2 regions of the Pseudomonas sp. GQ91 genome follow, and region 1 is predicted to be linked to the other one. Evidence: predicted binding sites of a transcription regulator. Region 1 holds the regulator's gene; the other holds the start of a gene.
What was found. The regulator FliA, encoded in region 1, starts transcription of late flagellar genes. The targets are predictions, from matches to a motif close to CTAAAGTTTNNNNNNNNNNNGCCGNTAA.

Region 1 (14,961 bases):
GCGCCGCGACGACTGACCTGTGGCGAGGGGGCGTGTTGTGGCGAGGGGGGGGCTTGTTGTGGCGAGGGGGCTTGTCCCCCGTTGGGCTGCGCAGCAGCCCCCAAACCTGTTACCCCCAGTTTGGACTGAAGGACCGCGGAGGCTTTTTTGGGGCTGCTGCGCAGCCCAACGGGGGACAAGCCCCCTCGCCACAGAAAGCCCGCTTTTTACCAAGGTCTCGCCCTCGCAACGCCGCCTACCCATAGAAAGTGACAGCTTTGCCTGTCTGCCTTGGCTCTTGAAGTCCGCGCTACCTGTCAACTTTGACAGTAGCCAGCCACACGTTCTCGCGGTTCTATTACCTCACGCGCTGCGCAGCGCGAAGCAAGGAGGGGGCTCAGTATGCTGTTCAGAGGCCGGGTCAAATCGTATGACCAGACCACCGGCGTTGGCTTGATTGCGCTGGATGAAGAGGCAAAGGAGGTGCGGGTCGATCTCCACGGCTCGCAGGGGATCCGGCTTTCAGTCGACCTGGAAGTGCGATTTCAAATGATCCATCGACCTGATGGCATTTATGCGTCAGGCGTCAAATCGATCAATGAAGCCTGAGCAGGTCTTCAGGTGAAGGAGAGCGACAATGGAAACGGGTACGGTCAAGTGGTTCCACGCGGAAAAAGGCATTGGGTTCATTACGCCAGACGACGGAGGCGCTGATGTGTTTGTTCACTTCTCGAGTATTCAAGTCGAAGGTTTCAAATCACTTGATGAGAATCAAAGGGTGCAGTATGTGGTTGTCCAAGGGGCCAAAGGCCCCCAGGCAGATCAGGTTCGGCCTGTCCCGTGATTGATTCGGCGCATTGGAGCGAGCGATCTTCGGATGCCTGGCTTGTGATGGGATCCCATCGGCTATTCCACATTCACCAGCATCCGATCATCCATCAACTGTGAAAATTTGATTGATTGCCTGACGCTGAATGCGCCATCTGCACATTGGTCATAGGCCGGAGGGCACCCTGCCAAGGCCCTTTCCCGGCCCCGCACAACGTTTCCGAAATCCCCAAGCAAAGTTGGACGGCTTCTTGCAATAGCGCCTCCAGGTCGCCATACGGCGTCAAAAGTTTGCTTCAAGGAAACGAGGAATACCGGTGGATCGTTCTCAAATGCTCAGCACTGCCCGTGGCTCCGTGGCTGACCTCTCGCGAGGCAATCTGGGCGTGCCGCTGTTGCTGTTGGTCATGCTGGCAATGATGATGTTGCCGATTCCGCCGTTTCTGCTGGACGTGTTTTTTACCTTCAACATTGCCCTGTCCATCGTGGTGCTGCTGGTGTGTGTCTACGCCCTGCGGCCTCTGGATTTTGCGGTGTTCCCGACCATCTTGCTGGTTGCCACGCTGTTGCGCCTGGCCCTTAACGTGGCGTCCACGCGGGTGGTGATGCTCAACGGCCAGGACGGTCACGCCGCGGCGGGTAAGGTGATCCAGGCGTTTGGCGAGGTGGTGATCGGCGGTAACTACGTGGTTGGTGTCGTGGTGTTCGCGATCCTGATGATCATCAACTTCGTGGTGGTCACCAAGGGCGCCGGGCGTATTTCCGAGGTGAGCGCGCGTTTCACCCTTGACGCGATGCCCGGCAAGCAAATGGCGATCGACGCCGACCTCAACGCCGGGCTGATCGACCAGAACCAAGCCAAGGCACGTCGGACCGAAGTGGCCCAGGAGGCCGAGTTCTACGGTTCCATGGACGGTGCCAGCAAATTCGTGCGCGGCGATGCGATTGCCGGCCTGCTGATTCTGTTTATCAACCTGATTGGCGGTATTGCGGTCGGTATCTTCCAGCACGGCATGACTTTCGGCGACGCGGGCAAGGTGTACGCCTTGCTGACCATCGGTGACGGTTTGGTGGCGCAATTGCCATCACTGCTGTTGTCCACCGCCGCGGCGATCATGGTGACCCGTGCGTCCGGCTCCGAGGACATGGGCAAGCAGATCAACCGTCAGATGTTTTCCTCGCCCAAGGCCCTGGCCGTGGCCGCCGGCATCATGGCGATCATGGGCATTGTGCCGGGCATGCCCCACGTGTCGTTCCTGACCATGGCGGCGTTGGCGGCGGGCGGTGCGTATCTGTTCTGGAAAAAGCAGAACGCGGTCAAGGTCCAGGCCTTGCAGGAAGTGGAGCGCCAGCAGGAATTGCTGCCGTCGCCGGCCCGTGCCCAGGAAACCAAGGAGCTTGGCTGGGATGATGTCACTCCGATCGACATGATCGGCCTGGAAGTGGGCTATCGCCTGATTCCCCTGGTAGACCGTAACCAGGGCGGCCAATTGCTGGCGCGGATCAAGGGTGTGCGCAAGAAGCTGTCCCAGGACCTGGGCTTTCTGATGCCCACCGTACACATTCGCGACAACCTTGACCTGGCTCCCAGCGCGTACCGCCTGACCTTGATGGGCGTGACCCTGGCGGAAGCGGAGATCTATCCGGACCGCGAGCTGGCGATCAACCCCGGCCAGGTGTTTGGCAGCCTCAGTGGCATTACCGCCAAAGATCCGGCTTTTGGCCTGGAGGCGGTGTGGATCGAAGTCAGCCAGCGCAGCCAGGCGCAGTCGTTGGGTTACACCGTGGTGGACGCCAGTACGGTGGTCGCGACTCACCTCAACCAGATTCTCTACAAACACTCCCACGAGCTGATTGGTCACGAAGAAGTCCAGCAACTCATGCAATTGCTGGCCAAGGCTTCGCCAAAACTCGCCGAAGAGCTGGTGCCGGGCGTGTTGTCGTTGTCGCAGTTGCTCAAAGTGCTGCAAGCGTTGCTGGCCGAGCAGGTGCCGGTAAGGGACATTCGCAGCATTGCCGAAGCTATCGCCAACAACGCCGCCAAGAGTCAAGATACCGCCGCTCTGGTGGCCGCGGTGCGCGTCGGATTGTCGCGTGCCATCGTCCAAAGCATTGTAGGGCTTGACTCCGAGCTGCCTGTGATCACCTTGGAACCAAGGTTGGAACAAATATTGCTCAATAGTATTCAGAAGGCAGGACAAGGCCAGGAAGAGGGCGTTCTGCTGGAGCCAAGCATGGCTGAAAAACTGCAGCGTTCGTTAATTGACGCCGCGCAGCGCCAGGAAATGCAGGGCCAACCGGTGATTTTGCTGGTGGCCGGCCCGGTTCGGGCGATGTTGTCGCGGTTTGGACGTCTGGCAGTACCGAATTTGCACGTTTTGGCTTACCAGGAAATTCCTGACAATAAGCAAGTGACTATCGTCGCGACAGTAGGGCCCAACGGCTGAGGTAGTGGGTTATGCAAGTGAAGCGTTTTTTCGCCGCCGATATGCGTCAGGCCATGAAACTGGTTCGTGATGAGCTGGGCGCCGATGCTGCGATTATCGGTAACCGGCGTATTGCCGGCGGTGTCGAGCTGACGGCTGCCCTGGATTACACACCCTCGGCGCTGACGCCGCGTGTGCCGAACATGGAGCTGGAAGACGAGCTGCGCAAGACGGCCTCGCGTATTGTCTCGGCCCAGGCCGAGTTGAGCATGCGCGGCGACAGCGATGCGACCACCAATCGCCAATTGTTCGCCGGTTTGCCACTGACCGCGGCCGAGCCGTTGGTGGAACCGACTTTTGTCGAGCCGCCACGTCCTGCGGCGCCAGCGCCGGCAGCCGCGGTCGACCAGCGGGTTTTCGACTCGATGCGCTTTGAGCTCAATGGCCTGCGCGAGCTGCTGGAAGTCCAGTTGGGCTCCCTGGCCTGGAACCAGTTGCAGGGCAGCAAGCCGCAACAAGCCAACCTCTGGCGTCGCCTGCAACGCATTGGCCTGTCCGGCCCGTTGTCCCGCGACCTGCTGGAACTCACCACCGGCATTGAAGAGCCTCGCCAGGCCTGGCGCATGCTCCTGGCGCATCTGGCGCGGATGATCGTCACTCCGGAAATCGAACCCCTGGAAGAGGGTGGCGTGATTGCCATGGTGGGTCCTGCCGGCATGGGCAAGACCACCACGCTGGCCAAACTGGCAGCGCGTTATGTGCTCAAGTACGGCGCGCACAACATCGCGCTGGTGAGCATGGACAGCTATCGGATTGGCGCCCAGGAGCAGCTCAAGACCCTGGGACGCATCCTCAATGTGCCCGTGACCCATGTCGATCCGGGCCAATCGCTGGCCAACGCACTTGATCCGCTGCTGCGCAAGCGCGTCGTGTTGATCGATACGGCCGGCCTGCAAGCCAGCGATCCGGCCTTGCGCATGCAGCTGGAAAGCCTGGCCGGGCGCGGAATCAAGTCAAGAAATTACCTGGTCCTTGCAACCACCAGCCAAAAACAGGTTCTGACTGCTGCCTACCACAGCTACAAACGTTGTGGGCTGGCGGGCTGCATTCTGACTAAACTCGATGAAACAGCTAGTCTTGGCGAAGTGTTGAGCCTGGCCATCAGTCATGCATTGCCGGTCGCCTACCTGACCGACGGGCCGCGGATTCCAGATGATTTGCATCTGCCGCGCCGCCATCAGTTGGTCAGCCGGGCCGTCAGCGTGCAAATGCAGGAAGAACCGAGCGAGGAAGCGATGGCCGACATGTTCGCTGACCTCTACCACAGTCCGGCCAAACGGGTCGGCTGAGGGCTATATGAACATAGTGAAATGTACCTACATCGATGGTCAGCAAGCGGTTAGCGCGACCACCTTATGTAGCCTGCGTCTAAGCAAGACAAGGTAAAGAAAGCACATGGGCAGCATGCATCCCGTACAGGTGATCGCGGTGACCGGCGGCAAAGGTGGCGTCGGCAAGACTAACGTGTCAGTGAATTTGTCCCTGGCCCTGGCAGAGCTTGGCCGCCGCGTCATGCTGCTGGATGCCGACCTGGGGCTGGCGAACGTCGACGTTCTGCTGGGACTGACGCCCAAACATACCCTGGCTGATGTCATTGAGGGCCGCTGTGAGCTGCGCGATGTGCTGTTGCAGGGGCCTGGCGGGATTCGCATCGTACCGGCCGCCTCGGGCACCCAGAGCATGGTTCATCTGAGTCCGGCGCAGCATGCCGGCCTGATCCAGGCCTTCAGTGATATCGGCGACAATCTCGACGTACTGGTGATCGACACCGCCGCCGGGATCGGCGAGTCGGTGGTCAGCTTCGTGCGTGCAGCCCAGGAAGTGTTGCTGGTGGTGTGCGACGAGCCGACCTCGATCACCGACGCTTATGCACTGATCAAGCTGCTCAACCGTGACTACGGCATGAACCGTTTCCGGGTCTTGGCGAACATGGCCCAGAGCCCGCAAGAAGGGCGCAACCTGTTCGCCAAGTTGACCAAGGTCACGGATCGTTTCCTCGATGTCGCCTTACAATACGTCGGCGCAGTGCCCTATGACGAGTGTGTGCGCAAGGCTGTGCAAAAGCAGCGTGCAGTCTATGAAGCGTTCCCTCGTTCCAAATGCGCGTTGGCGTTCAAGGCTATCGCCCAGAAGGTCGATACCTGGCCACTGCCCGCCAATCCTCGGGGGCATCTGGAGTTTTTCGTCGAGCGATTGGTGCATCAGACGAGCGCAGGACCGGTGCTATGACATCAAGCGGCTACAACCTTTACAAGAATTCGGCACGTGACAGTCAGGGCGAGTTGATCGAGCGCTATGCGCCTCTGGTCAAGCGCATTGCCTATCACCTGCTGGCACGCCTGCCCGCCAGCGTCCAGGTCGAAGACCTGATCCAGGCGGGCATGATCGGCCTGCTCGAGGTGTCGACCAAGTACGACGCGAGCAAAGGCGCGAGTTTCGAGACGTATGCGGGGATTCGCATCCGTGGCGCAATGCTCGATGAAGTGCGTAAGGGGGATTGGGCGCCGCGTTCGGTACACCGCAATACTCGGATGGTGAGTGACGCAATTCGCTCAATTGAAGCAAAAACCGGTCGTGACGCTAAAGATCATGAAGTTGCGGCCGAACTCCAATTGAGTCTCGACGATTACTACGGGATTTTGAACGATACCTTGGGCAGCCGCTTGTTCAGTTTCGACGACCTGTTACAGGATGGCGAGCATGAAGGGCTGCACGAGGACGGCGCGAGTGGTCATCTCGAACCGTCGCGCGATCTGGAAGATGAGCGTTTCCAGAGTGCGTTGGCGGATGCAATCGCCAATCTGCCGGAGCGTGAGCGGCTGGTGTTGGCGCTGTACTACGACGAAGAGCTGAACCTCAAGGAAATCGGTGAGGTCCTGGGTGTCAGCGAATCGCGGGTCAGCCAATTGCACAGCCAATGCGCGGCCCGTTTGCGGGGGCGTTTGGGAGAGTGGCGCGCGCGCTGACAGGCAGTGTGGGGACACTGTGAACGTTACCGTCCGGGCGCTTGGCCTGGGCGGGAGCGGCCCGTGGTGCGACCCCTGCAGTCCTTTTTGTGTAATGCCTGTTGAATGATATGGCGCGGCCAGGTGCTGGACGCGTTTAAGACTGCTTGGAGGTCGAATTGGACAAGAACATGAAAATCCTCATCGTTGATGACTTCTCAACGATGCGGCGGATCATAAAAAACCTGTTGCGTGACCTTGGGTTCACTAACACGGTCGAGGCGGACGACGGTCTTACGGCGATTCCGATTCTCAACAGCGGCAGTATCGACTTTCTGGTAACCGACTGGAACATGCCAGGCATGACCGGTATCGAGTTGCTGCGCCATGTGCGCGCGGATGAAAAACTGCGTGGCCTCCCGGTGTTGATGGTGACCGCCGAAGCCAAGCGCGAACAGATCATCGAAGCCGCCCAGGCCGGGGTCAATGGTTACGTGGTCAAGCCATTCACAGCATTGGCCTTGAAAGAGAAGATCGAAAAGATCTTCGAACGTATCCACGGTTGATGCCGCCACGGGGGAGCTATGGAGCATAACGAACTATCGCAGGACGATTTTGAATCGACCCTGAAAAAACACGCTCACCAGTTGGTCGAATGCCTGGAAAAAGGCAAGTTCGGCGACGCGGTGCAGTTGATCCATGAGCTCAATCAGACCCGCGACCGCGGCCTGTATCAGGAAGTGGGCAAGCTCACCCGTGAGCTGCACAGTGCAATCGTCAACTTCCAGATTGACCCGCGCATGCCCCAGGCCGAAGAGATTTCGCAGATCACCGATGCCACCGAGCGCCTGTCCTATGTGGTCAGGCTGACCGAGGCGGCGGCCAACCGCACCATGGACCTGGTGGAAAGCGCCACGCCCCTGGTCAACGGCATGGCCAGCGAGGCCCAGGCGCTGAGCGCTGACTGGGGGCGCTTCATGCGTCGGGAAGTGGGGGCCGAGGAGTTTCGTGAACTCGCCCGTCGGGTCGACGGCTTTCTGTCGCGCAGCGAGCAGGAGAACCGTACGGTCTCCGGCAACCTCAACGATATTTTGCTGGCCCAGGATTACCAGGACCTCACCGGCCAGGTGATCAAGCGCGTGACCCAATTGGTCACAGAAGTGGAAAGTAACTTGCTCAAATTGGTGTTGATGGCCGGTCAGGTTGACCGTTTTGCCGGCATCGAACATGACCGTGAAGCGATCCTCTCGGAAAAAGATCCAAAAAAACATCTCGCCAAGGGTGAAGGTCCGCAGATTCATGCCGATAAACGTGAAGACGTTGTGTCAGGTCAGGATGATGTAGATGACCTGTTATCCAGTTTAGGCTTCTAAGGAGCACACCCATGAGCTTCGGCGCCGATGAAGAGATCCTTCAGGATTTCCTTGTAGAGGCCGGCGAAATTTTAGAGCAACTGTCCGAACAACTGGTCGAGCTGGAAAGCCGGCCAGAAGATGCGAACCTGCTCAATGCAATTTTTCGCGGTTTTCACACTGTAAAAGGGGGCGCCGGCTTCCTCCAGCTGCATGAGCTGGTGGAATGCTGCCACATCGCCGAGAACGTGTTCGACATCCTGCGCAAGGGTGAGCGACACGTCGACTCGGAATTGATGGACGTGATCCTCGAAGCCCTGGATGCGGTCAACGGCATGTTCAATGAAGTGCGTGAACGCGCACCGATCACTGCCGCGACGCCGGAACTGCTGGCCGCTCTGGCGCGCCTGGCGGAACCCGCCGACCTGACTGCGGCGCCGGTGGTCGAGGCGGCGCCGGAGCCGGTTGCCGAACCCGAAGTGGATGTCACTGACAGTGAGTTCGAGCAACTGCTGGACTCCCTCAATACCGTCAAGGCCGAGGCCGAAGCTCCACAGGCCGCCGCACCCGCAGCGCCCCCCAGCACGGAAGACATCACCGACGCCGAGTTCGAGTCGTTGCTCGATCAGTTGCACGGTAAAGGCCAGTTTGCCCCTGAAACGGTGGCGGCCCCACCTGCACCGGTCGAGCCCGCAGCCCCCGTCAGCACCGACATCACCGACGATGAATTCGAGGCGCTGCTCGATCAGTTGCATGGCAAAGGCTCATTCGCGGCTGACGCCTTGCCGGCGGTCGCCGCGGCCGCTGCACCTGCTGCACCGACGCCTGCTGCCGCACCGGCCGCTGATGGCCTGATCAGCGATCACGAATTCGAATCCCTGCTGGACGAGTTGCACGGCAAGGGCAAGTTTTCCGAAGTGCCACCGGCCGCTGCTGCTTCGGCACCGGCTGCCGCCAAGGCCACCGCCGCCGTCGCCGCGCCAGCACCCGCTGCCGCCAAGGCTGCGGCGCCCGCGCCCGCAAAATCGGCCCCGGCTCCTGCTCCCGCTCCGGCCCGTGCACCCGCGCCAGCCGGCGACAAAGCCCCCGCCACTGAAGCCGAAACCACCGTACGCGTTGATACCGCCCGGTTGGACGACATCATGAACATGGTTGGCGAACTGGTGCTGGTGCGTAACCGCCTGGTACGCCTGGGCCTCAACAGCGGCGACGAAGCCATGTCCAAGGCGGTGTCGAACCTTGACGTGGTCACCGCCGACCTGCAAACCGCGGTGATGAAAACGCGGATGCAGCCGATCAAGAAAGTCTTCGGCCGCTTCCCGCGCCTGGTTCGCGACCTGGCTCGGCAGTTGAAGAAAGAGATCAACCTGGAGTTGGTCGGCGAAGAGACCGACCTCGATAAAAACCTGGTCGAGGCCCTGGCGGACCCGCTGGTCCACTTGGTGCGCAACGCCGTCGACCACGGCGTGGAAACCCCGGAAGAACGTGAGGCCGCGGGCAAGTCCCGGGGCGGCAAGGTGATCCTGGCGGCCGAACAGGAAGGCGACCATATCCTGCTGTCCATCACCGACGACGGCAAAGGCATGGACCCAAATATCCTGCGCGGGATCGCGGTCACGCGCGGCGTGATGGACAAGGATGCCGCCGATCGCCTGACCGACACCGAATGCTACAACCTGATCTTTGCGCCGGGCTTCTCGACCAAGACCGAGATTTCCGACGTGTCTGGACGTGGCGTCGGCATGGACGTGGTGAAGACCAAGATCAGCCAGCTTAACGGTTCGATCAACATCTACTCGACCAAGGGCCTGGGCTCGAAGATCGTCATCAAGGTGCCGTTGACCCTGGCGATCATGCCGACCCTGATGGTAATGCTGGGTAATCAGGCGTTTGCCTTCCCGCTGGTCAACGTCAACGAGATTTTCCACCTCGACCTGTCGCGCACCAACGTGGTGGACGGCCAGGAAGTGGTCATCGTGCGCGACAAGGCGCTGCCACTGTTCTACCTCAAGCGCTGGCTGGTGGCTTCGGCCAAGCATGAGGAGCAGCGTGAAGGCCATGTGGTGATCCTCTCCGTGGGCACCCAGCGCATCGGCTTTGTGGTCGATCAACTGGTGGGCCAGGAAGAAGTCGTGATCAAGCCTTTGGGCAAGATGCTGCAGGGAACCCCGGGCATGTCGGGTGCGACCATTACCGGTGACGGTCGAATCGCGCTGATTCTCGACGTTCCGAGCATGCTCAAGCGTTACGCCGCGCGGCGTATTTGATTCTGGTGGGGCAGGGCGGCAGTCCCTCGCCCTGCCTAACGGAGTGGTTATGGTAGTCAAGGTTCTGGTGGTGGACGATTCGGGCTTCTTCCGCCGCCGCGTCTCGGAAATTCTTTCGGCGGATTCCAACATCCAGGTGGTCGGTACGGCCACCAATGGCAAAGAGGCGATTGATCAGGCGCTGGCGCTGAAGCCGGACGTGATCACCATGGACTACGAGATGCCGATGATGGATGGCATCACCGCCGTTCGGCACATCATGCAACGCTGTCCAACCCCGGTATTGATGTTCTCGTCGCTGACGCACGAAGGCGCCCGAGTCACCCTCGATGCGCTGGACGCCGGCGCCGTGGACTTCCTGCCGAAGAATTTCGAAGACATTTCGCGCAACCCGGAAAAGGTCAAGCAGATGCTCTGCGAGAAGGTGCATAGCATCTCGCGCAGTAATCGCGGCAGTTTCAGGGCCGCCGCGCCAGCACCGACACCGGCACCCGTGACCACGCCATCGGCGCCCAGTACTTTCGGACGCCCGGCGCCTGTCTCGGCGCCAGCTCCGCGTCCAGCCGTGGCGCCGGCACGCACGCCCGTGTCGAGTGCGGCTTCGCCCAAGCGCAAAGCCTACAAGCTGGTCGCCATCGGCACCTCGACGGGTGGCCCTGTGGCCTTGCAGCGCGTGTTAACCCAGCTGCCGGCCAACTTCCCGGCGCCGATCGTGTTGATCCAGCATATGCCCGCTGCGTTTACCAAGGCCTTTGCCGAACGCCTGGACAAACTGTGTCGCATCAGCGTCAAGGAAGCCGAAGACGGTGACATTCTGCGCCCGGGCCTGGCGTTGCTGGCACCAGGCGGCAAGCAGATGATGGTCGACGGCCGCGGTGCGGTGAAAATCCTGCCGGGTGACGAGCGCCTGAACTACAAGCCTTGTGTGGATATCACCTTCGGCTCTGCGGCCAAGTCCTACGGTGACAAAGTTCTGGCGGTGGTGCTCACCGGCATGGGCGCCGACGGCCGTGAAGGTGCGCGCCTGCTCAAGCAGGGCGGCAGCGCGATCTGGGCGCAGGACGAAGCCAGCTGCGTGATCTACGGCATGCCGATGGCCATCGTCAAGGCCGACCTGGCCGATGCCGTCTACAGCCTGGATGACATTGGCAAGCACTTGGTGGAGGCTTGTCTCTGATGGATGTGTTGAGCCTGATTGGCATCACCTTGGCGTTTGTCGCCATTATCGGCGGCAACTACCTCGAAGGAGGGCATCTCGGTGCCCTGGCCAACGGTCCGGCGGCGTTGATCGTGATTGGCGGTACGGTGGGCGCGGCGCTGTTGCAGGCGCCCTTGAGTTCGTTCAAGCGCGCGATGCAGATTCTGGTGTGGATCATTTTTCCGCCCCGCGTGGATTTGGCCGGTGGCGTCGACCGCGTGGTCAACTGGAGCCTCACAGCGCGCAAGGAAGGCCTGCTCGGCCTCGAAGGCGTGGCCGATGCGGAGCCCGACAGCTATGCGCGCAAAGGTCTGCAGTTGCTGGTTGACGGCGCCGAGCCGGAAGCCATCCGCAGCATCCTGGAGGTGGATTTCTACACCCAGGAAAGTCGCGATATCAACGCCGCCAAAGTCTTTGAAAGCATGGGCGGCTATGCGCCGACCATCGGCATCATCGGTGCGGTCATGGGCTTGATCCACGTGATGGGCAACCTGGCCGATCCTTCGCAACTGGGCAGCGGCATTGCCGTGGCGTTCGTCGCCACCATCTATGGCGTGGCCAGTGCCAACCTGTTGCTGCTGCCGATCGCCAGCAAGCTCAAGTCCATTGCCCAACGCCAGTCGCGTTATCGTGAAATGCTGCTGGAAGGCATTCTGTCGATTGCCGAGGGCGAGAACCCGCGCTCCATCGAATTGAAGCTCCAGGGCTTCATGGATTGATGGGGGGTATTGCCTGTGAGCCGTCGTCGCCGCGAACCTGAAGAGCACGTCAACCATGAACGCTGGCTGGTGTCCTACGCCGACTTCATCACTTTGCTGTTCGCTTTTTTCGTGGTGATGTACTCCATTTCTTCGATCAACGAAGGCAAGTACAAGGTCATTTCCGAGGCGCTGGTGGGTGTGTTTAACGACTCCGACCGCGCCCTCAAGCCGATTCCGATTGGCGATGAACGCCCCAAGAGCGTGACGCCGGCCAAACCGTTGGTCAAGGACAGCGATGAGACCGACGCCGGCATCAGTGGCGGCAGCGATCCGCTCAAGAGTATCGCCGACGACATCAGCGCGGCGTTTGGCGACTTGATCAGTTCCAACCAGATGACGATTCGTGGCAATGAGCTGTGGGTGGAGATCGAACTCAACTCCAGCCTGCTGTTTGCCAGCGCCGATGCGCTCCCCAGCGACATGGCATTCAGCATCATCGATAAGGTCGCTGCGATCTTGAAACCCTTCGACAACCCGATTCACGTCGAGGGCTTTACCGATAATCTACCGATCCACACAGCGCTGTACCCCACCAACTGGGAGTTGTCGTCGGCGCGCTCGGCGAGCATCGTGCGCATGTTGGCGATGCAGGGCGTCAACCCCGAGCGCCTGGCGTCCGTGGGGTACGGCGAATTCCAGCCCGTGGCCAATAATGCGACGGCCGAAGGCCGGGCGCGTAATCGCCGGGTAGTGCTGGTGGTCTCGCGCAACCTGGATGTGCGCCGCAGCCTGACCGCCACCGGGGCCGCCAATGCGCGACCGGATGCAGCATTGAAGCGGGCTGGCACACAAACTGCACCGACGCCCGTAAAGCCGCCGGTTCGTGCGAACGCCGTCAATTCTCCGTCACCGGCTCTATAACCTCGTGCTATTTCTCGGTCGAGCCAGTGCCCACCGGGAGGAACAATCCGAATGAGAGTCTGGGCAGTTGCCAATCAAAAGGGTGGGGTCGGCAAGACCACCACTTCCATCGCCTTAGCCGGCTTGCTGGCCGAGGCGGGCAAGCGTGTGGTCATTGTCGACCTCGATCCCCACGGCTCGATGACCAGCTATTTCGGTTACGACCCGGATGCGCTGGAACACAGTTGCTACGACCTGTTCCTGCACAAGGGCAACGTGCCTGACGGGTTGCCGGGGCAACTGCTGCTGTCCACCAGCAATGAGAGCATTTCGTTACTGCCCTCCAGCACGGCCTTGGCCACCCTCGAGCGACAATCGCCAGGGCAAAGCGGCCTGGGCCTGGTGATCGCCAAGACCCTGGCGCAGCTGTGGCAGGACTTCGACTACGCGATCATCGACAGTCCGCCGTTGCTTGGTGTGCTGATGGTCAACGCTTTGGCGGCCAGCCAGCAACTGGTGATCCCGGTACAGACCGAGCACCTGGCGGTCAAAGGCCTGGAACGCATGGTCAGCACCCTCGCCATGATCAACCGTTCGCGCAAGCAGGCGCTGCCGTTCAGCATTGTCCCGACCTTATTCGATCGCCGTACCCAAGCCTCGCTTGGCACGTTGCGCGTTTTGCGTGACGCCTATCCGGACACTATCTGGCAAGGCTACATCCCGGTCGACACACGCTTGCGCGATGCCAGCCGCGCCGGTCTGACGCCGTCGCAATTCGATGGCAAAAGCCGCGGCGTACTGGCTTATCGGGCATTGCTCAAGCATCTGCTGGCCCAGCAGCTTGTAGCGCAGGTGGCGTGAGATGAGAGTTTATTCAAGTCAGTGGGCCATCGAGCCGATAACCTCTCAAGACAGGGGTAACAGGACTTGCGCGTGGGCATACAGATGAATCGTCCTGTGGATACCAAAAGCCCACCGCAACTGGCGTTGCAGTCTTACCTGGATGCGTTGCTGCAGGAGGCGACCGAGGACGAGCTGCCCGAACCGATTCTGGTCCTGGATGAGGTGATGGTTGCGCCCAGCGTCGAGCCTGAGGCCAGCCTGGATGAGTTTCAATTGGCGGTACTGGAGGAGCAGGCCCGCGATGCCTGGGTTGAGCCGGTTCCGGTAGCGGCAGTGCCTCTGGTACTGGTGCCGCCGGTGGCGGAGGTGCATCTGGCGCCAAGCATTCCACCGCCGCCCGGGGAAACCGAAGGGCGACCGGCATGGGCCGCCGAACCGTTCGAATGCCTGCTGTTCGACGTGGCCGGGCTGACCCTGGCAGTGCCGCTGGTGTGCCTCGGATCGATTTACTCGCTGGAAGGCCAGGAGTTGACGCCGCTGTTTGGCCAGCCGGACTGGTTTCTCGGAATCCTGCCGAGCCAGGCGGGCAACCTCAAGGTGCTGGACACGGCGCGCTGGGTCATGCCCGACCGCTACCGCGATGATTTTCGCCAGGGCCTGCAGTATGTGATTTCGGTTCAGGGTTACGAGTGGGGGTTGGCGGTGCATCAAGTCAGCCGCTCGTTGCGCCTGGACCCCAATGAAATCAAATGGCGCAGCCAGAGGGGGCAGCGGCCCTGGCTGGCGGGCACGGTGATTGAGCACATGTGCGCACTGCTGGATGTCGCGGAACTGGCGGAACTGATCGCCAGCGGTGCGGTGAAAGATATGCAAGGCAACAAACGTACTTGATAAGAGACGCAGCACGGTTGTGCTGCCTAAAAAGAACACGCCGTCATCAACGGTATTTGAAGGGGTCAGGGGTATGAACAAGTCAGCGTCCGCACAGGGTTTGGATGATCCGATCCTGCAATGGGTTACCTTCAAGCTGGACAACGAGTCTTACGGCATCAACGTGATGCGCGTGCAAGAAGTGCTGCGCTACACCGAAATCGCCCCGGTACCGGGCGCACCCAGCTACGTGCTGGGCATCATCAACCTGCGCGGTAATGTCGTCACCGTGATCGACACGCGCCAGCGCTTCGGCCTGGCCTCCGCCGACGTCAACGACAATACCCGTATCGTCATCATCGAAGCCGACAAGCAAGTGGTCGGGATCATGGTCGACAGCGTGGCCGAAGTGGTTTATCTGCGTCAGTCTGAAGTCGAGACCGCGCCGAATGTCGGCAACGAAGAATCGGCCAAGTTCATCCAGGGCGTGTGCAACAAGAACGGCGAGCTGCTGATTCTGGTTGAGCTGGACAAGATGATGAGCGAAGAAGAGTGGTCGGATCTGGAGAACATCTGATTGATCCTCGAGGTA
Region 2 (17,216 bases), on a different contig from region 1:
ATGAACCCGATCAGCCACCGCACACCACTGCCCAAAGGGCTGCAGGCCTTCGCACCCGAGGATCTGGAAGCCATGCGCGGCATCCTGAATGAAACCATCGAGACCGGGTTCAACTCCACCTTGACGGAAAAAATTTGCGCGGAGCAGTTCGCCTATGTGGTGAATGGCTATCAGCGCCAGGGCTTTCCGATTTATGTCCTCAAGCGTCGAGACGAGGTGATCGGATTCGTCTGGGTGCACAGTTTTTGCTGGGGCGGGGATGCCTGCAAGCGTACCGGTGAAACGGTGTTGTACATACGCAAGGACCATCGAGGTCGTGGGGCCGGCGTGGTCCTGGCCAGGGCCGCCCTCACTCTTGCCAGCCGCTACGGCTTCGGCTCCATCGTGGTCTGGGTACTGGAAGGCAATGACAGCAGCCTGCGAATCGCCAAGGCAATGGGCCTGGAACGCTGGGGATATTTACCCGGTGTCGCACGCTTCGGTGAGCAGCAACGAAGCGTCAACCTTTACGGCCTGACGCTTCCAGCACACTGACTTCCCAGCGCTTGCAGTTTTGCCCCTAGACGCATCAGGCTTTTTTCGAACGGGGCAACAAGATGGCAAGGACGCCAAGCAAGGGAAGGTACGAGCACAGCCGGTAGACGTACTCGATGCCATGAATGTCCGCCAAATGCCCGAGCAACGCCGCACCAATCCCGCCAAAGCCGAACATCAAACCGAAGAACACCCCGGCGATCATCCCGACGTTACCCGGCACCAACTCCTGCGCGTACACCACGATCGCCGAGAATGCCGAGGCCAGGATGAAACCGATGACCACACTGAGCACGCTGGTCCAGAACAAGTCGACATGGGGCAGCAGCAAGGTGAACGGCGCCACGCCCAGAATCGAAAACCAGATCACCGCCTTGCGCCCAATCTTGTCGCCAATCGGCCCACCGAAGAATGTGCCTGCCGCCACCGCCCCGAGGAACAGGAACAAGTGCAACTGGGAACTGGCCACTGACAGGTCGAACTTCTCGATCAGGTAAAAGGTGAAGTAACTGGTGAAGCTTGCCATGTAAAAATACTTGGAAAACACCAGCACCCCCAACACGATCAGGGCGCTCAGCACCCGCCCCTTGGACAGGCCGTGAGTCGCCGCCTGGCCTTGCTTGAGCTTGAACAGGTTCAGATGATTGCGGTACCAGCGGCTGATGGCGTACAGCACACCCAGGGCAAATACCGCGAACAGGCCGAACCAGGCCACATTGCCCTGGCCAAAGGGAATAATGATCGCGGCGGCCAGCAATGGCCCGAAGGCCGAACCGGCATTGCCTCCCACCTGAAAGGTCGACTGCGCCAGGCCATAGCGCCCGCCGGACGCCAGGCGCGCAACCCGCGACGCTTCAGGGTGAAAGGTCGACGAACCGACCCCAATCAACCCCGCCGCCAGCAGGATCATCGGGAAACTGCCGACCTGAGACATCATCAATATCCCGATCAGCGTGCAAATCATCCCGCACGGCAACAGAAACGGCTTGGGATGACGATCGGTGTAATACCCCACCCAAGGTTGAAGCAAGGAAGCGGTAAGCTGGAATGTCAGGGTAATCAGGCCGACCTGGGTAAACGTCAGGCCATAACTGGCCTTGAGCATTGGGTAGATCGACGGTAACACCGCCTGGATCAAGTCATTGATCAGATGCGCCAGCGCCACCGCGCCGATGACACGCATGACCAACGGGCTGGATTGCCCGGCGGCTGACGCCGTAGCCACTGAAGGCTGGGGATGGGTGAGAGCCATGAAGAGCGTTTCCGTACAGCAGATGGATGCACAGGTGCAGGAGCGACAATGTGCCACTTTTCGCTGCGCGCTGGCTATCCCCTTAGGGTGCTAACGAGTTACTCAACACCCAGCCGTTTCAACGGCCACTCGTCGTCCGTAACGGTGATTTTCGTTAAACGGTTGAAAGCGTAGAAAAATTTTCAACAAAAAGGCTTGACGCATCTTCGTTCTACGCGAATAATGCGCGCCACTTGGCTACATAGCTCAGTTGGTTAGAGCATAGCATTCATAATGCTGGGGTCCGGGGTTCAAGTCCCTGTGTAGCCACCAAGTACCGATCCATAGATGTCTACAGCAGTCTATGAATCACCTCAAGAAGCCCGCCTCGTGCGGGCTTTCTTGTTTCTAGACGTCCAAGCATAGGCTGGAGATGTCTACGCTGCCGAGGGGCAGTCCAAAGGGTCGAACGCAGGCTCAGTCACCAAAGGATGACTTCAACCAATCCAGCAACTGCCGGGCTGCCGGGCGCAGGTTGGCGTCTCGCCATTTGTAGACGCTCAGGGCGTCCGGCAGATGGGTGGATTCGGCAAAGGGCCGTACCAGATCGCCGCTGGCGAGCATTTTTTCGGTGGTCCGGCGCCATCCCAAGGCAAAACCGAACCCCTCGACACAGGCCTGCATCATCACCGGATAACTGTCGAAGAATTTGTCCTTGGGGTCACCTGCCTTGATGCCGAATTCCAGCAACCAATCATTCCAGGTGCTCCAGTCTTGCGGCACCGCAACGTGGTGCAGCAACGGCAGGTTGGCCAAGTCCGTCAAGGCCGGCGGTGTACTGCCAAAAGAAGCGAGGTAGCGCGGGCTACAGACCGGATAGATGTCGTCGCTCAAGGTAAACAACCGCGTGTGATCGCCAGAAGCCCGGCCTGAGGTCTGGATGGCGATATCAAATTTTTCAGCGGTTGCGGTGATGGGCTGGGTCGATGCGTTAAGGCGCACCTCCATATCCGGGTACTTCCTATGCAGCGCGGGAATATTGGGCGTCAGCCAATAAAAAGCTTCGCACAACTGTGCCACCAGAACTACTTCGCTGTTATCCCGGCCTTTCTTCAGGTCTTCGGCTCGCGACGCAATCCCCAGGAATGCGCTCCGAACAGTATCGCGAAATTCGACACCCGCCGCCGTCAGGAATACCGCCCGATTTCTGCGGGTAAATAAAGCAACCCCCAGGAACTCTTCGAGAGTACGTACCTGTTTGCTAATTGCGGCCTGGGTCAAGTTCAACTCTTCAGAGGCTTTGGAAAAGCTCTCAAGTCGCGCCGCCGCTTCAAAAGGCACAAGGCTGGACAGCGGGGGCAGTGAGCGTTTGAAATTATCCATAACTTTCAGTCCTGCTGCGTAACCATAAGTCACTTTAAATACAGCCAGTGCACACCCAGAATCCTTAAAGCAGTTAATCAAGGAAAACTCATGTCTGGAAGCACTACGATAACCGCCAGCGATAACCGACAAAGCATTCTTATCATTGTAGGTTCGGTATTTTTACTCTCGGTGTCAGACGCCATCATAAAGGCCACCAGTGCCGATACTTCAATGTGGCAATTGTATGTAATCCGTTCTTTCCTGGCCTCGGGCATTCTGATGGCCCTGGTGGTTCACCTGCGCGGCGCCCCGCAGTTGTGGCCGCTGTCTCCCCTGTGGGTGGTGATAAGAAGCCTGCTGCTGTCGTTGATGTGGATCGCCTTTTACGGCGCACTGCCCTTCATCAGCCTGACCGTCGCCGCCTTGGCCATCTATACCACACCTCTGTTCATCGCTTTGTTCTCGGCCCTCTCCTTGAAGGAGAACGTGACCATACGCAAATGGCTGGCGATCAGCCTGGGTTTTGTCGGGGTCGTGATTACCCTGGCGCCGAGCACCGAAGACTTCAATACCTACGCGCTACTGCCTGTACTCGCCGCCATTCTATACGCCCTTGCCGTGGTGGTGACCAAGGGCAAATGTGCCGATGAGGACCCCGTATTATTGGCGTTGGCCATGAATGTCGCGTTGCTGATCATTGGAGTGGTGGGCAGCCTGGTAGTGCTGCAGACCGGCCCGCATTTTCCGGCGGATGACGGCTTGCGATTCCTGATTGGGGGCTGGTCGGCCATGGGCCAGGCCGACTGGTGGATCATGATCGTGTTGGCGGTCCTGATGGTGGTCGTCAGCATCGGGCTCGCCAAGGCCTACCAGGTTGGTGAGACCTCGGTCATTGGTGCGTTTGACTACACCTACCTGATTTTTGCCATCGCCTGGGGCGCCCTGTTGTTCAACGAAATGCTGAACAGCCGAACCGCTACCGGCCTGGTCCTTATTCTGCTGTCAGGTTTCATTGTGCTGAAAAAACCCGCAGGCGAACTCTAGACATCTCACGTGTACAGGCCTTGCCCAGCCCAGTATGCACCACTGTCCCCTGGCAAAGCCGTGTTGCAGCGCACGCTACTCATGCAAGGGACAAGCTGATCTCGCACCTGGACTGGAAAACCGTGCATGACGGGCAGTCTCTGGAAGCGCACACGGCAGATGAAGTAAAGCGCTTCTTCGCCGGCCTTTTCCGGTACACAGATCGTGTGGGTGAGGCTTGCGGGATAGGTCCTTTGGACCACCCCGCATGATTACCAAGCGTCAAAGGGATCTCCATTACGAGTCGCCCAATGCCCGTCAACCTTAACAACTGTCAATTTGCCTCTCTACACCAGACTGTTGCGGCCAAATCCGTCCTCGCTGTATCTGCTTCTACCTGAACATTCCCGGTTAGCATTACTTTTCATCCAAGGAAGTATTGCGCCATGCCGGACAGCACTAATCTCTATCTTTTCATCGTTGCCGCCTTGCTGCTGCTGATTGTGCCAGGCCCTAACATGGCTATCGTCACCAGCCACGCCGTCGCGCACGGCTGGCGCGCCGGTCTCGCGGCGGCGCTGGGAATAACCCTGGCCGATGTTCTGATGACCGTCATGGTTAGCGCGGGTTTAGGGGCATTGGTGATGAGTTGGGCACCGGCGTTCGACGTGCTGCGGTGGGCAGGCGCTTGTTATCTGATGTGGCTGGCCTGGCAAGCATTGAGGACGCCCCCTTCGGATACTGAGACTCAGCCTACGCAGGCCTCATTGCGGAAGATCTTGATCCGGGCCACGCTCAACAGCCTGTTAAACCCCAAGGCGCTGTTGTTCTTCATGGTGTTCCTACCGCAATTCGTCAGCGTCGGCACCAGCAGCGTCACGTTGCAATTGATGTTCTTGGGTTTGCTGCTTGCGCTGATCGCCTTGGTCTTTCATTCCCTGCTCGGATTTTGCGCCGGACGGCTGCATGCGAGCCTTCGCAAAGGCTCGATCCACAAACGCCTGGGTTCTTATTGCTTCGCTGCGGTAATGACCGTTCTGGCAGCACGTTTGTTGTTGCTCAGCCGGCCGGTTTAAAGGCTCCAGGCCTTTCTGGACGCAACATCGCGCCGGGTCCCCAACGTGCGCCGATGTCAGGTTCCGCGCCGTCCCAAGGTCACGTTTTAACCCGTCACCGACGCTAACCAGATCGGGCGGTATCCCCCCTCTCGAGCTGATCCCGAGGAGTTTGAGTGGCTGGCGTCAGCATTTGCACCTCAGTCTCAACGGTTAGGGCGACCGTAACGCCCTGATCGGTAACCTATTGGTCATAACCAGACGGAAGGTATCCAGGAGGGTCTAAAGTTGCGGCGCACAGGGCAGATAACCCCTATGTCATTTATATCCGCAACAACGTTCAAGGACCGAACCCATGATCCCGCGCCAATCCAGCCGCACTCCCCTTCCCGGTCCTCCGCGTTTTCGTTGGTTCGGTTTCATCCCGGTCGTGCCCGCCGTCATGTGGATACTCCTGCAGTCAACCTCCCTGTCCAACCTGGCGGCCTGCGCGGTGCTGGTGCTGATCGGTCTCGGCGCCTGCGTCTGGAGCACGCGGTCGCAGCGTGACGCGCTGCTGCGAGCCACTGCTGGGACGCTGGCGGATCAGTCAGAGGCAGACGCGGCGCACAACGGCATGGCCTCGCGGGCGCAGCTCGATGAGGTGTTGCTGGGTGCCATGCCGATCTGGGCCAAGCAGGTAGAAAGCTCGCGCCAGCAGACCGAAGAAGCGATTGTGAGCCTGGCCAACCGTTTTACCGGGATCGCCACGCGATTGCAGGAAACGGTCCAGGCATCGCAGCATGCTGCCGGTGAACTGGATGGACAGGCGGCCGACGGCGCACTGAAGGTACTGGCGCGCAGTGACAGCGAGCTGAGCCAGGTGATCAACTCACTCAAGGCCACTCAAACCAGCCGTGACCAGACCCTGGTCCAAGTGCGCAGCCTCACTGCCTATACCGGCGAACTGCGCACCATGGCCGCCGACGTGGCGGCGATTGCCGCGCAAACCAACCTGCTCGCACTCAACGCGGCCATCGAGGCGGCGCGTGCCGGTGAAGCCGGTCGCGGCTTCGCGGTGGTGGCCGATGCGGTGCGCAGCCTGTCGAGCAAATCCAGCGAAACCGGCCAGCAGATGTCGGCCAAGGTCGACATCATCAATAACGCCATTACCGAACTGGTGCAGGCCGCGTCCAGCAGCGCCGACCAGGACAGCCAGTCGGTGGCCGCGTCCGAAAACAGTATTCAATTGGTGCTCGAGCGTTTCCAGAACATCACCGGGCGCCTGGCCGAATCCGCCGACCTGCTCAAGCAGGAAAGCTACGGCATTCGTGACGAGATGACCGAGGTGCTGGTCAACCTGCAATTCCAGGATCGGGTCAGCCAGATCCTCAGCCACGTGCGCGACAACATGCACGCCTTGCATGACCACCTATTGCAGGCCCGCCAGGCCCCGGACCAGGCGGTGGGCGTCGATGCCCGGCAGTGGCTGGAGCGCATGGAAGCCACCTACGCCACCGACGAGCAACGGCGCACCCATCATGGAAAAGCAGCCGTGCAGCAGAATTCTCAAGACATCACCTTCTTTTAGGAGCACATCATGGCGAAGAGTGTATTAGTGGTCGACGACTCCAGCAGCGTGCGGCAAGTGGTCGGCATTGCCTTGAAAAGCGCCGGTTACGACGTGATCGAGGCCAGCGACGGCCGGGATGCCTTGGGCAAGCTCACCGGGCAGAAGGTGCACCTGATCATCAGCGACGTGAACATGCCCAACATGGACGGCATCACCTTCGTCAAGGAGGTCAAGAAGCTGGCCAACTACAAGTTCACCCCGATCATCATGCTTACCACCGAGTCCCAGGAATCGAAGAAGGCCGAAGGCCAGGCCGCCGGCGCCAAGGCGTGGGTGGTCAAGCCGTTCCAGCCGGCGCAGATGCTGGCAGCGGTATCAAAACTGATCCTGCCGTGACACCCGGCGCCAGGGAGGCTCCCATGCCGATCACCCGTGAAACACTTGACGACACCGCCCGCGTGGGCATTGACGGCGAACTCACGATCTACACCGTGGCAGAACTGGCGGGCGCGCTGCTGCCGCGGATTGGCGCGGCGCCACGCCTGGAGCTGGACCTGTCCCAGGTCACAGAAATGGATGGCGCCGGCCTGCAGTTGCTCGCGGTCATCCAGCGTGAAGCCGGCGTCGCCGGTACAGCGTTGAGCGTGACCGGCCAGAGCCAGGCGGTTACGCAGGTACTCCAATTGTGTGGCAGCGCCGCCGTGTAGTCAGCGCGTCCTCGTTCATTGATCGACAAGGAAAGTCCAAGTGAGCATCAATCTCGATCAGGCACAGCAGACATTCATCGTCGAGGCACGCGAACTGTTGCAGGCCATGGAGCAATCCCTGCTGCAACTGGAAAGCGAGCCCGCCGACCAGGATGCCATCGGCGCGATTTTCCGCGCCGCGCACACCATCAAGGGCTCCGCCGGCCTGTTCGGCCTGGGGCCTATCGTGAACTTTACACATATTGTAGAGGACGTACTCGACCGGCTGCGCGACGGCAGCGTGGCCGTGGATGCCCCGCTGATCGCAGTGTTGCTCAAGTGCGGCGATCATATGCTCGAGCTGATCGAGGTCGTCGCCCACCGGGGCGAGACGCTCCAGCCCGCGGCCTTGGAACGAGAGGCGGCATTGAGCGAGGCGTTGAGTGCCTATCAGGCGCCCGGCGCCCCCGCTCAAAGCGTCGAAACCGTCGCAGCCGCTGCAGACACGGCCGCCGAAGTGCTGTGGCACATTTCCCTGCGCTTCGGCGTGGACGTGTTTCGTAATGGCATGGACCCGCTGTCGTTCCTGCGCTACCTCGATACCTTGGGGCAGATGGTGCAGGTCAGCACCCTGACCGACAGCATCCCGGCCATGGACAGCTGGGACCCGGAAAGCTGCTACCTGGGGTTCGAGATCGACCTGCGCTCGACGGCCAGCCACGCCACCCTCAACGAAGTGTTTGACTTCGTGCGCGACGACTGTGAAGTGCACATCAGTGCAGTCGACGAAGCGTCCGACAGCATCGCCACCCCAGGTACCGAGCTGGTCACGCAGACCGAGCAAGGCCCCATGACGACCTCGCCGCAGCGCCTGCCAGCGACCAGCGAGCCGAAAGCCCGGGATGGCAATTACGTGCGGGTCAACGCCGACAAGCTCGACGAGTTGATCAACCTGGTCGGCGAACTGGTCATCGCCAGCGCCGGCGCGAGCCTGCTGGCCCGCTCCTGTAACAACGACCCACTGCAAGAGGCCACTTCGATGGTTTCGGGGCTGGTGGAAGAGATTCTCGATGGCGCCCTGCACCTGCGCATGATCCCCATCGGCGACACGTTCAACCGTTTCCGCCGCGTAGTGCGTGATGTCAGCCAGGAACTCGGCAAGGACATCGAACTGATCATCAACGGCGCGGAAACCGAACTGGACAAGACCGTTGTCGAGAAGATCGGCGACCCGCTGATGCACCTGCTGCGCAACGCCATGGACCACGGTATCGAAAGCGCCGATGTCCGGCGTGCGGCTGGCAAGCCGACCAAGGGCCATCTGAGTCTCAATGCCTACCACGACTCGGGGAGCATCGTCATCGAAATCGCCGACGACGGCGCCGGGCTCAACCGCGAACGCATCCTGGAAAAGGCCCAGGAACGCGGGCTGGTCGCCAGCGGTGCGGTGCTCACCGATCAGGAGATCTACAACCTGATCTTCGAAGCAGGTTTCTCTACCGCCGAGGCGGTGACCAATCTGTCCGGGCGTGGCGTGGGCATGGATGTGGTCAAGCGCAATATCACCCTGTTGCGCGGCACCGTCGACCTGGACAGCCGGCCCGGCCAGGGCACCGTGGTGCGCATTCGCTTGCCGCTGACCCTGGCGATCATCAATGGCTTCCTGGTCGGCGTCGACCAATCCACCTACGTGATCCCGCTGGACATGGTCCAGGAATGTATCGAGCTGGATGAACACCAGCGCCAGTCCAGCCGCGACCAGGGTTATGCAGACCTGCGTGGCGAGGTGTTGCCGCTGGTGGACTTGCGCGACCACTTCAGCCACGAAGGTCCGGCCGCTCGCCGCCAGAATGTGGTGGTGGTGCGTTACGCCGAGCACAAGGCCGGGCTGGTGGTGGATGACCTGCTCGGCGAGTTCCAGACCGTGATCAAACCCCTGGGCAAGCTGTTCGGCGCACTGCGCGGGATCAGCGGCTCGACCATATTGGGCAGTGGCGCGGTGGCGTTGATCCTGGATGTACCGGCACTGCTCAACCAACTCGTACAACTGGAAGCCCGCACGCCCCAGGCACCTCAGTCGCCACCGGTCGTCGTTCGCTGACGCATTTGCAATTCCATGGAGGTTCCCCGATGAAATGGTTCTACGATCTGAAGATTTCCACCAAGTTGATCAGCTCATTCCTGGTGGTCCTGGCACTCACAGCGGTGATGGGGGTGTTCGCCGTCCTCCAGCTTGGCGCCGTGAACCAGGCGGCCCAGGACATCAAGGGCAACTGGATGCCCTCAATGCGCGCGGCGGCGGGCATGCGCTTTTTTGCCGCCAACTATCGCTTGAAAGAAAACAACCACATCAGCACCGAGGTCGTGGAGGAAAAGGAGCAGGCCGAGCGGGAAGCCGCCGAGGCGCGCCAGCAGTTCGAAACCCGCATGGGCACCTACGAGCAGTTGCTGTCGAATGATCAAGATCGCCAGCTCCTGGCCAGTATGAACAGCGCCTGGACCGCCTACCTGGCGAGCAGCAAGGCGTTGTTCGAATTTTCCCGGCAGAACCAGGATGCCCAGGCACGCGGCTTGCTCAGGGGTGAGTCCAAGGTGCATTTCGATGAGGTGACCAGCCACCTGCAGAAAATGGTCGAACTCAATGACGCCGGCGCTACCGTCGCCGGTGACAAGGGCACGGCGCTGTACGAAAGCGCACGCCTGTCGATCATCGCGGTGCTGGTCGCTGCGCTGTTGATCGGCCTGGGCCTGGCGGTGTTCATCGCACGGATCATTTCCCGTCCGCTGAGGCAAGCCGCGACCGCCGCCGAACAATTGGCCGAAGGCAACCTCAACGCCCACATCGAGCCTGGCGCAAAAGACGAGACCGGCATGGTGCTCAACGCCATGCGCAACATGGTCGGCAAGCTGGCGCATATCATCGGCGAAGTGCGCAATGCCGCCGATAACCTGGCCAGCGCCTCCGAGCAAGTCAGCGCCACCGCGCAATCGATGAGCCAAGCCACCAGTGAACAGGCGGCCAGCGTCGAGGAAACGAGTGCCTCGGTCGAACAGATGAGCGCCAGCATCAACCAGAACACCGAAAACGCCAAGGTCACCGATGGCATGGCCAGCAAGGCCGCCAAGGAAGCCACCGACGGTGGCGAATCGGTACAGCAGACGGTGGTGGCGATGAAGAAAATCGCCCAGCGCATCAGCATCATCGATGACATCGCCTACCAGACCAATCTGCTCGCCCTCAATGCCGCCATCGAGGCCGCTCGGGCCGGCGAGCACGGCAAGGGTTTCGCGGTGGTGGCCGCCGAAGTGCGCAAGCTGGCCGAGCGCAGCCAGGTAGCCGCCCAGGAAATCGGCGAACTGTCCTCCAGCAGCGTGGACATGGCCGAGAAAGCCGGCAAGTTGCTTGACGAAATGGTCCCGTCGATCAACAAGACCTCCGACCTGGTGCAGGAAATCAGCGCCGCATCCGAAGAACAGGCGGCGGGTGTCGCGCAGATCAACACGGCGATGACCCAGCTCAACCAAGTCACCCAGCAGAACGCGTCGAGCAGCGAGGAACTGGCGGCCACCGCGGAAGAAATGAGCGGCCAGGCCGAGCAACTGCAACAGGCGATGAGCTTCTTCGTGCTCGATTCAACGTCCAAGGCCGCCCCTGAAGGCAGCAACGTGGACACCCCCGGCAAGCCCAGCCGCCAGGCGCCACGCCCGGTACAACAGGCACCGCGCAAGGCCTTTGCCTACACTACGGCCAGCACCCCGGACGAATCGGAATTCACCCGTTTCTGATCGCAAGAATCGATGCGGGCTTACAGGGAGAATGACATGGGCGCAGTGATGACTACTCGTCATACCGCAGTTGCAGTAGATGAGGATGCGCAATACCTGACCTTCATGCTCGGCGGCGAAATGTTCGCCATCGGCATTCTGGGGATCAAGGAAATTATCGAATACGGCAGCCTGACCGTGGTGCCGATGATGCCAGCCTTCGTGCGCGGAGTGATCAACCTGCGCGGCGCGGTGGTGCCGGTGGTCGACCTGTCGGCGCGCTTTGGGCGGGCCAACTCGGCGATCACCCGACGCTCCTGCGTGATCATCATCGAAGCCAGTATTGAAGATGGCCAATCCCAGGACATCGGGCTGCTCGTCGATACTGTTTCCGCCGTGCAGGAGATCCCGACCGCGCAGATCGAGCCGCCGCCCAGCTTCGGCGCGCGGATTCGCGCCGATTTCATCAGTGGCATGGCCAAGGTCGACGGCAAGTTCGTGATCGTATTGGAAGTGGACAAGGTGCTGTCCATCGACGAGATGTCCAGCCTCGCCGAGAACGGCCAGGCGCAGGCCCTCGACTTCGACCCGCGTTGAGGCCCGATCATGCCCGACACCACCTCCATCGACGATCGTGAATTCGGTCAGTTCCAGGCCTGGCTGTACCGCGCGGCAGGCATCAACCTGTCTCCCGCCAAGAAAGCCCTGGTGGCCGGGCGCCTGTTCAAGCGCCTCAAGCACTATGAGCTGCAGAGCTATGGTGAGTACTTCAAGCTGATCATGAGCGATCAGCGCAAGGGCGAGCTGCAAGTCGCGCTGGACTTGCTGACCACCAACGAAACCTACTTTTTTCGCGAGCCCAAGCACTTCGACTTCCTACGTCAGCAGGTGCTGCCCAAGGCCGCGCCGGGCAAGGTGTTTCGCGTGTGGAGCGCGGCCAGCTCCTCGGGTGAAGAGCCCTACAGCCTGGCGATGACCCTGGCCGAGACCCTGGGCACCACACCCTGGGAAGTGATCGGCTCGGACATCAGCACCCAAGTGCTGGCCAAGGCGCGCAACGGCCATTACTCCATGGAGCGCGCCGCGACGCTGCCCCAGCCGCTGTTGACCAAGTATTGCCTCAAGGGCATCGGCCGCCAGGAGGGCACCTTCCTGATCGACAAGACCCTGCGCAACCGAGTCAACTTTGTCCAGGTCAACCTCAACGAACCGCTGCCCGGCCTCGGGGAATTCGAGGTGATCTTCCTGCGCAACGTGATGATCTATTTCGACCAGCAGACCAAAAGCCAGGTGGTGGCGCGTCTGCTGCCGCTGCTCAAGCCAGGCGGCTACTTCATCATCAGTCACTCGGAAAGCCTCAACGGTGTCAATGACACCTTGAAGCTGGTGGCGCCGTCGATTTACCGCAAGCCATGAACAAGCCTGTCGGTGCGACCGAAGTGATCTTGGCACCTGGCCAGGTCAGCTTTGCAACGCGGCCTACGCGCCTGCGCACCTTGCTCGGTTCCTGCGTGGCAATCACCTTTTGGCACCCGCAACGGCGAATCGGCGGCATGTGTCACTTCATGCTGCCGGCACGCTCGCGCAAGGACCAACCGCTGGACGGCAAATACGCCGACGAGGCGCTCGAATTGCTGCTGCACCACGCCCACGCCAATGGCACGCGGGCGCAGGAGTATCAGGTCAAGCTGTTCGGCGGCGGTCAGATGTTCCCCGAGCAGCAGCGCCACCTGCCGGCGCAGGACGTGGCCAGCCTGAATATCCGCGCGGCGCTGGCCCTGGCCGAGCAGCATCAACTGCACCTGACCGCCCAGGACATGGGCAGTACCGGTTACCGCACAATCATGTTCGACCTGTGGAACGGCAACGTCTGGGTTCGGCACCAACCAATGGGAACACTTAACCAAGATGCCTACCAAAAAAATCAGTGTGCTGCTGGTCGATGATTCGGCCGTGGTGCGCCAGGTGCTGCTGGCGATTTTAAGCGACACGCCGGATATCCACGTCATGGGCGCCGCCTCCGACCCGATTTTCGCCATGGACAAACTCGCCCGGGAATGGCCGGATGTGATTGTGCTGGACGTGGAAATGCCGCGCATGGACGGCATCACCTTTCTCAAAAAGATCATGAGCGAGCGGCCGACGCCGGTGGTGATCTGTTCCTCGCTGACCCAGAAAGGCGCGGAAACTTCCTTGCAGGCGCTGTCGGCGGGCGCAGTGGAAATTATCACCAAACCCACGACCGGGCTGAAGAGTTTCCTGATCGAATCAGCCGCCGAACTGGTCGCATCGATCCGCGCCGCGGCCAACTCCAACGTCAGGAACCTGGGCAAGCGCAGCGTCAGGCCGACGCCAACACTTGCCCCGGCCGGCAAGCTCAGTGCGGATGCGATCCTGCCCGCCGCCAATGGCCATGCCATGGCGCAGACCACTGAACGTATCGTCGCCATCGGCACTTCCACCGGCGGCACCCAGGCGCTGGAGGCGGTGCTGACGGCACTGCCGCGGGTGTGCCCAGGCATGGTGATCGTGCAGCACATGCCCGAGAAATTCACCGCCTCCTTCGCCGAGCGCCTCAACAGCGTCTGCCAGATCGAAGTGCGCGAGGCGCGCAACAACGACCGCATCCTCCCCGGCCTGGCCCTGATCGCCCCTGGCGGCAAGCACCTGATGGTCACCCGCAGTGGCGCCTATTATCACGCCCAGGTGATCGACGGGCCGCTGGTCAACCGACATCGGCCTTCAGTGGATGTGCTGTTTCGCTCGGTCGCCAGGTTCGCCGGCAAGAATGCCACCGGCATCATCATGACCGGCATGGGCGACGACGGCGCACGCGGACTAAAAGAAATGCTCGAGGCCGGAGCCGCCACGGTGGCCCAGGACGAGGCCAGTTGCGTGGTGTTCGGCATGCCCAAGGAAGCCATCAAGCTCAACGCCGCCCAGCGCATCATGGCGTTGGAGGATATTCATCAGGCGATTTTGTATAAGTGAAGTTGGGCTCTGGCCTGGGGAGATGTTTCCGGTCAGAAGCAGACTATCGCTATAGACCGAGTAGCCACCCGCACCGGAGAGCCGGGCCTGCCGATTAATATGAAACCGCAACGTTACTGCCCTATGACGTTAGAAGCACCTGCCAACCATGACTTACCCCATCAAGAAAGAGGGAGACAGTTAACACATTTGGTTGATCAATCGGTTACATCCACCAGCGGCACCGTCCCACGACCACCCCGCCGGCTTTCCATCCAGCCGTTCACATCGCTGGAAAACTCGGCAGGCGCTTTACGCCCAAACTTGAGCGCAAGATCGAGAATGGTTTGTTGGCTCAACACCTCCTCCATCCGTTTCTGTGCGGCAATCATCGCACCATGGACAGCGCAGGTTCCTTCCCTCGCCCATGGCGGTGCATCGCCTTCGAATAACGCACAGCGACCACGTATTTCTCTACATTCGAACATGGATTTGCGGCCATCAATGGCCAGCACGATGTCCAGCATCGAAATGTCCTGCGAGTGCTTGGCCAATTTGAAACCGCCCCGGACACCCTCGGTGGCGGTCACCAGTCCGGCCTTGGCGAGCTTGGTAAATATCTTCGCGAGGTAATCCTGCGGCACTCCTTGCAGATCAGCCAGGTCTCGCACGCTGGCCTCGCGGCTATCACCCAGGCCATCGACCAAAAATAGCAGGCAGTGAATGCCGTACTCCACCCCCGCGCTGTAGAAAGCCATGCCAACTCCGACTGTTTTATTCCCCTAAGAAGCTATCAGGGCATGCCAGAACGTGCAAGAAAATCGCTACCCCCCTACATTCCAAGGGACTATTCATAGGTTCTTATCTATCTGATTTACATAGATTTACTTAAGAATCAACTGGGTATTCAGAGTTTTTCTCGGTTCGCACGCTTGCCAGCCATAAACTACGACCATTATAGTCGTAGTTGTGAGGCGTGCTTCATAACTCATCCATCACCTCTCCAACCTTGAGAAATTGCAAATGAAAAAGACCATTCTGATTATCGGCGCCGGCTTCGGCGGCCTCTGGAGCGCCTTGAGCGCCATGCGCCTGCTAAGCCAGCACGGCCGGGAAGACATCGTCGTGCAAGTGCTCGCGCCAATAGCCGAGTTGCAGGTAAGGCCACGTTTCTACGAACCGCGCCCGGACAAGATGCGCGCCCCTTTGACAGAACTGTTTCAGGCCACGGGGGTGGAATTCATCAGAGGCGTGGCGCAGCGCATCGACACCCAGGGTCAAACCGTCAGCTACCTGGATGCGTCGGGTACAGCCGGTGAGTTGCCTTACACCGCGCTGGTCTTGGCGGCTGGCAGCAGAGTCGCTTTACCAGCGATCGACGGCCTGGCAGACCATGCGTTCAATGTCGACTCGATCGATGAAGCCCGACGCTTGGAAAGCCATCTCGAACACTTGGCCACGCTGCCGGCTTCCCTGGCGCGTAAGACGGTGGTGATCGCCGGGGGCGGATTCACCGGCATCGAAACGGCGTGCGAAATGCCCGCGCGGTTGAAAAGCGTACTAGGCGAGCACAGCCAGCCGCGAGTGATCATTGTTGATCGTGCTCAAGCGATCGGTGCTTCGATGGGTGTCGCGATGGCACCGGTGATCGCCGAAGCCACGGCGGAACTGGGCGTGCATTGGTGCCTTGGCGCCTCGGTGGTAGCGGTTGACTCGCTGGGCGTGACCTTGGCCGACGGACAACGGATCGAAGCCAACACGGTCGTCTGGACAGCGGGCGTAAGAGCCAGTGAGTTGACTACCCAGGTGGCTGCCGAACGCGACGGCCTGGGCCGCCTTCATGTCGATGGGAACTTGCGAGTGCTCGGGCAATCGGCCGTATTTGCCACCGGAGATACGGCATTTGCCGCATGTGACGAATGGGGAAATCACGCTCTGATGACCTGCCAGCACGCCATCGCCTTGGGCCGCTCGGCAGGCAATAACGCCGCGGCCCAGCTACTCGATGTAGCGCCCATCCCGTACAGCCAGGCCAAGTATGTGACCTGCCTGGACCTTGGCTCTTGGGGCGCCGTATTCACCGAAGGCTGGGACCGCCAGGTCAAGTTCGTTCGCGAGGAAGGCAAGCAGCTCAAGACTCAGATCAATACACAATGGATCTATCCGCCCATCGCCGACAAAGCCATCGCGCTGGCCGCAGCGGATCCGCTGATTCCAGTCGTGGCATGAGCATCAGGGCGCCAACAATGAACGGAGGCTAGCAGCCCAGAAGCCGCAATGGATGGTGGCTTTAAGCTAGCCCTCGCACCCAGCTGTCGATTCGAATACCACACCAACCGGTGGAGGCTTGAGTATGAACTCTTTGCTGGCCCCTTGGGGCCGGCCGCTTCGGCAATAAGCAACGGTTGCGCAGGGCAATAGATTACTTATTGAACATTTCGTGAAAAAGCGTAGTATTGCCGACCATGATACTCGAACAGCTCAAAGCCCTGGGCAATGACACTCGCATGCAAATGATGGAGTGGCTCAAAGACCCACTCAGTAATTTCCCCCCTCAGGATCATGGCGATCCTGCGATAGGCGTGTGCGTCACCCATTTGCAGCACAAGGCCGGGCTTTCACCTTCTACCGCGTCTGCACATTTGGCTATCTTGCAACGTGCAGGCTTCGTGCTGACCACCCGCATCGGAAAGTGGACTTACTACCGGCGCAATGAGCAGGCGATTGATGACTTTGCGGCTAGGCTGAGCATCGAATTGTAATTTTTAAACTTTCATTTCGTTATTTCGCGTAATTAGAAAACATAAGGAAACCCCTATGAGCAGTAAAACTATCTTCGTTCAACCCGGTGGCGGCTATGAAAAGGTTGTGGTTGGCAGCAGCGAAGTCCGAGCCGCAGCGCGTGGCGAAATCACCGTACGCCTTCACGCCAACTCGCTCAACTACCACGACTTCGCGGTGGTCAGCGGTATGTGGGGCCCTAGCGAAAAACGCATCCCCATGGCCGATGGTGCAGGTGAAGTCATTGCTGTCGG

Region 2: the regulator FliA is predicted to act here: its motif matches at 5,491-5,518, upstream of AC6CIA_RS18540 (methyl-accepting chemotaxis protein).

Annotation. Positions count from the first base shown of each region.
Region 1 is NZ_JCAXED010000008.1:89,992-104,952, forward strand. It holds gene flhB (flagellar biosynthesis protein FlhB) at 1-16, shown strand, start outside; gene AC6CIA_RS13775 (cold-shock protein) at 382-588, shown strand; gene AC6CIA_RS13780 (cold-shock protein) at 617-823, shown strand; gene flhA (flagellar biosynthesis protein FlhA) at 1,140-3,254, shown strand; gene flhF (flagellar biosynthesis GTPase FlhF) at 3,266-4,582, shown strand; gene fleN (flagellar synthesis regulator FleN) at 4,689-5,522, shown strand; gene fliA (RNA polymerase sigma factor FliA) at 5,519-6,259, shown strand; gene AC6CIA_RS13805 (chemotaxis response regulator CheY) at 6,430-6,804, shown strand; gene AC6CIA_RS13810 (protein phosphatase CheZ) at 6,823-7,611, shown strand; gene AC6CIA_RS13815 (chemotaxis protein CheA) at 7,623-9,857, shown strand; gene AC6CIA_RS13820 (protein-glutamate methylesterase/protein-glutamine glutaminase) at 9,907-11,034, shown strand; gene AC6CIA_RS13825 (flagellar motor protein) at 11,034-11,774, shown strand; gene motD (flagellar motor protein MotD) at 11,790-12,677, shown strand; gene AC6CIA_RS13835 (ParA family protein) at 12,729-13,517, shown strand; gene AC6CIA_RS13840 (CheW domain-containing protein) at 13,602-14,390, shown strand; gene AC6CIA_RS13845 (chemotaxis protein CheW) at 14,464-14,946, shown strand; gene AC6CIA_RS13850 (DUF2802 domain-containing protein) at 14,947-14,961, shown strand, end outside.
Region 2 is NZ_JCAXED010000012.1:54,496-71,711, reverse strand. It holds gene AC6CIA_RS18570 (GNAT family N-acetyltransferase) at 1-534, shown strand; gene AC6CIA_RS18575 (RNA polymerase sigma factor) at 1-4, shown strand, start outside; gene AC6CIA_RS18565 (MFS transporter) at 569-1,786, opposite strand; tRNA gene AC6CIA_RS18560 (tRNA-Met) at 2,022-2,098, shown strand; gene AC6CIA_RS18555 (LysR substrate-binding domain-containing protein) at 2,243-3,148, opposite strand; gene AC6CIA_RS18550 (DMT family transporter) at 3,239-4,174, shown strand; gene AC6CIA_RS18545 (LysE family translocator) at 4,600-5,229, shown strand; gene AC6CIA_RS18540 (methyl-accepting chemotaxis protein) at 5,564-6,778, shown strand; gene AC6CIA_RS18535 (response regulator) at 6,788-7,156, shown strand; gene AC6CIA_RS18530 (STAS domain-containing protein) at 7,180-7,467, shown strand; gene AC6CIA_RS18525 (chemotaxis protein CheA) at 7,508-9,547, shown strand; gene AC6CIA_RS18520 (methyl-accepting chemotaxis protein) at 9,577-11,232, shown strand; gene AC6CIA_RS18515 (chemotaxis protein CheW) at 11,269-11,808, shown strand; gene AC6CIA_RS18510 (CheR family methyltransferase) at 11,818-12,627, shown strand; gene cheD (chemoreceptor glutamine deamidase CheD) at 12,624-13,157, shown strand; gene AC6CIA_RS18500 (protein-glutamate methylesterase/protein-glutamine glutaminase) at 13,120-14,202, shown strand; gene AC6CIA_RS18495 (RrF2 family transcriptional regulator) at 14,400-14,939, opposite strand; gene AC6CIA_RS18490 (NAD(P)/FAD-dependent oxidoreductase) at 15,205-16,410, shown strand; gene AC6CIA_RS18485 (ArsR/SmtB family transcription factor) at 16,647-16,943, shown strand; gene AC6CIA_RS18480 (zinc-dependent alcohol dehydrogenase family protein) at 16,999-17,216, shown strand, end outside.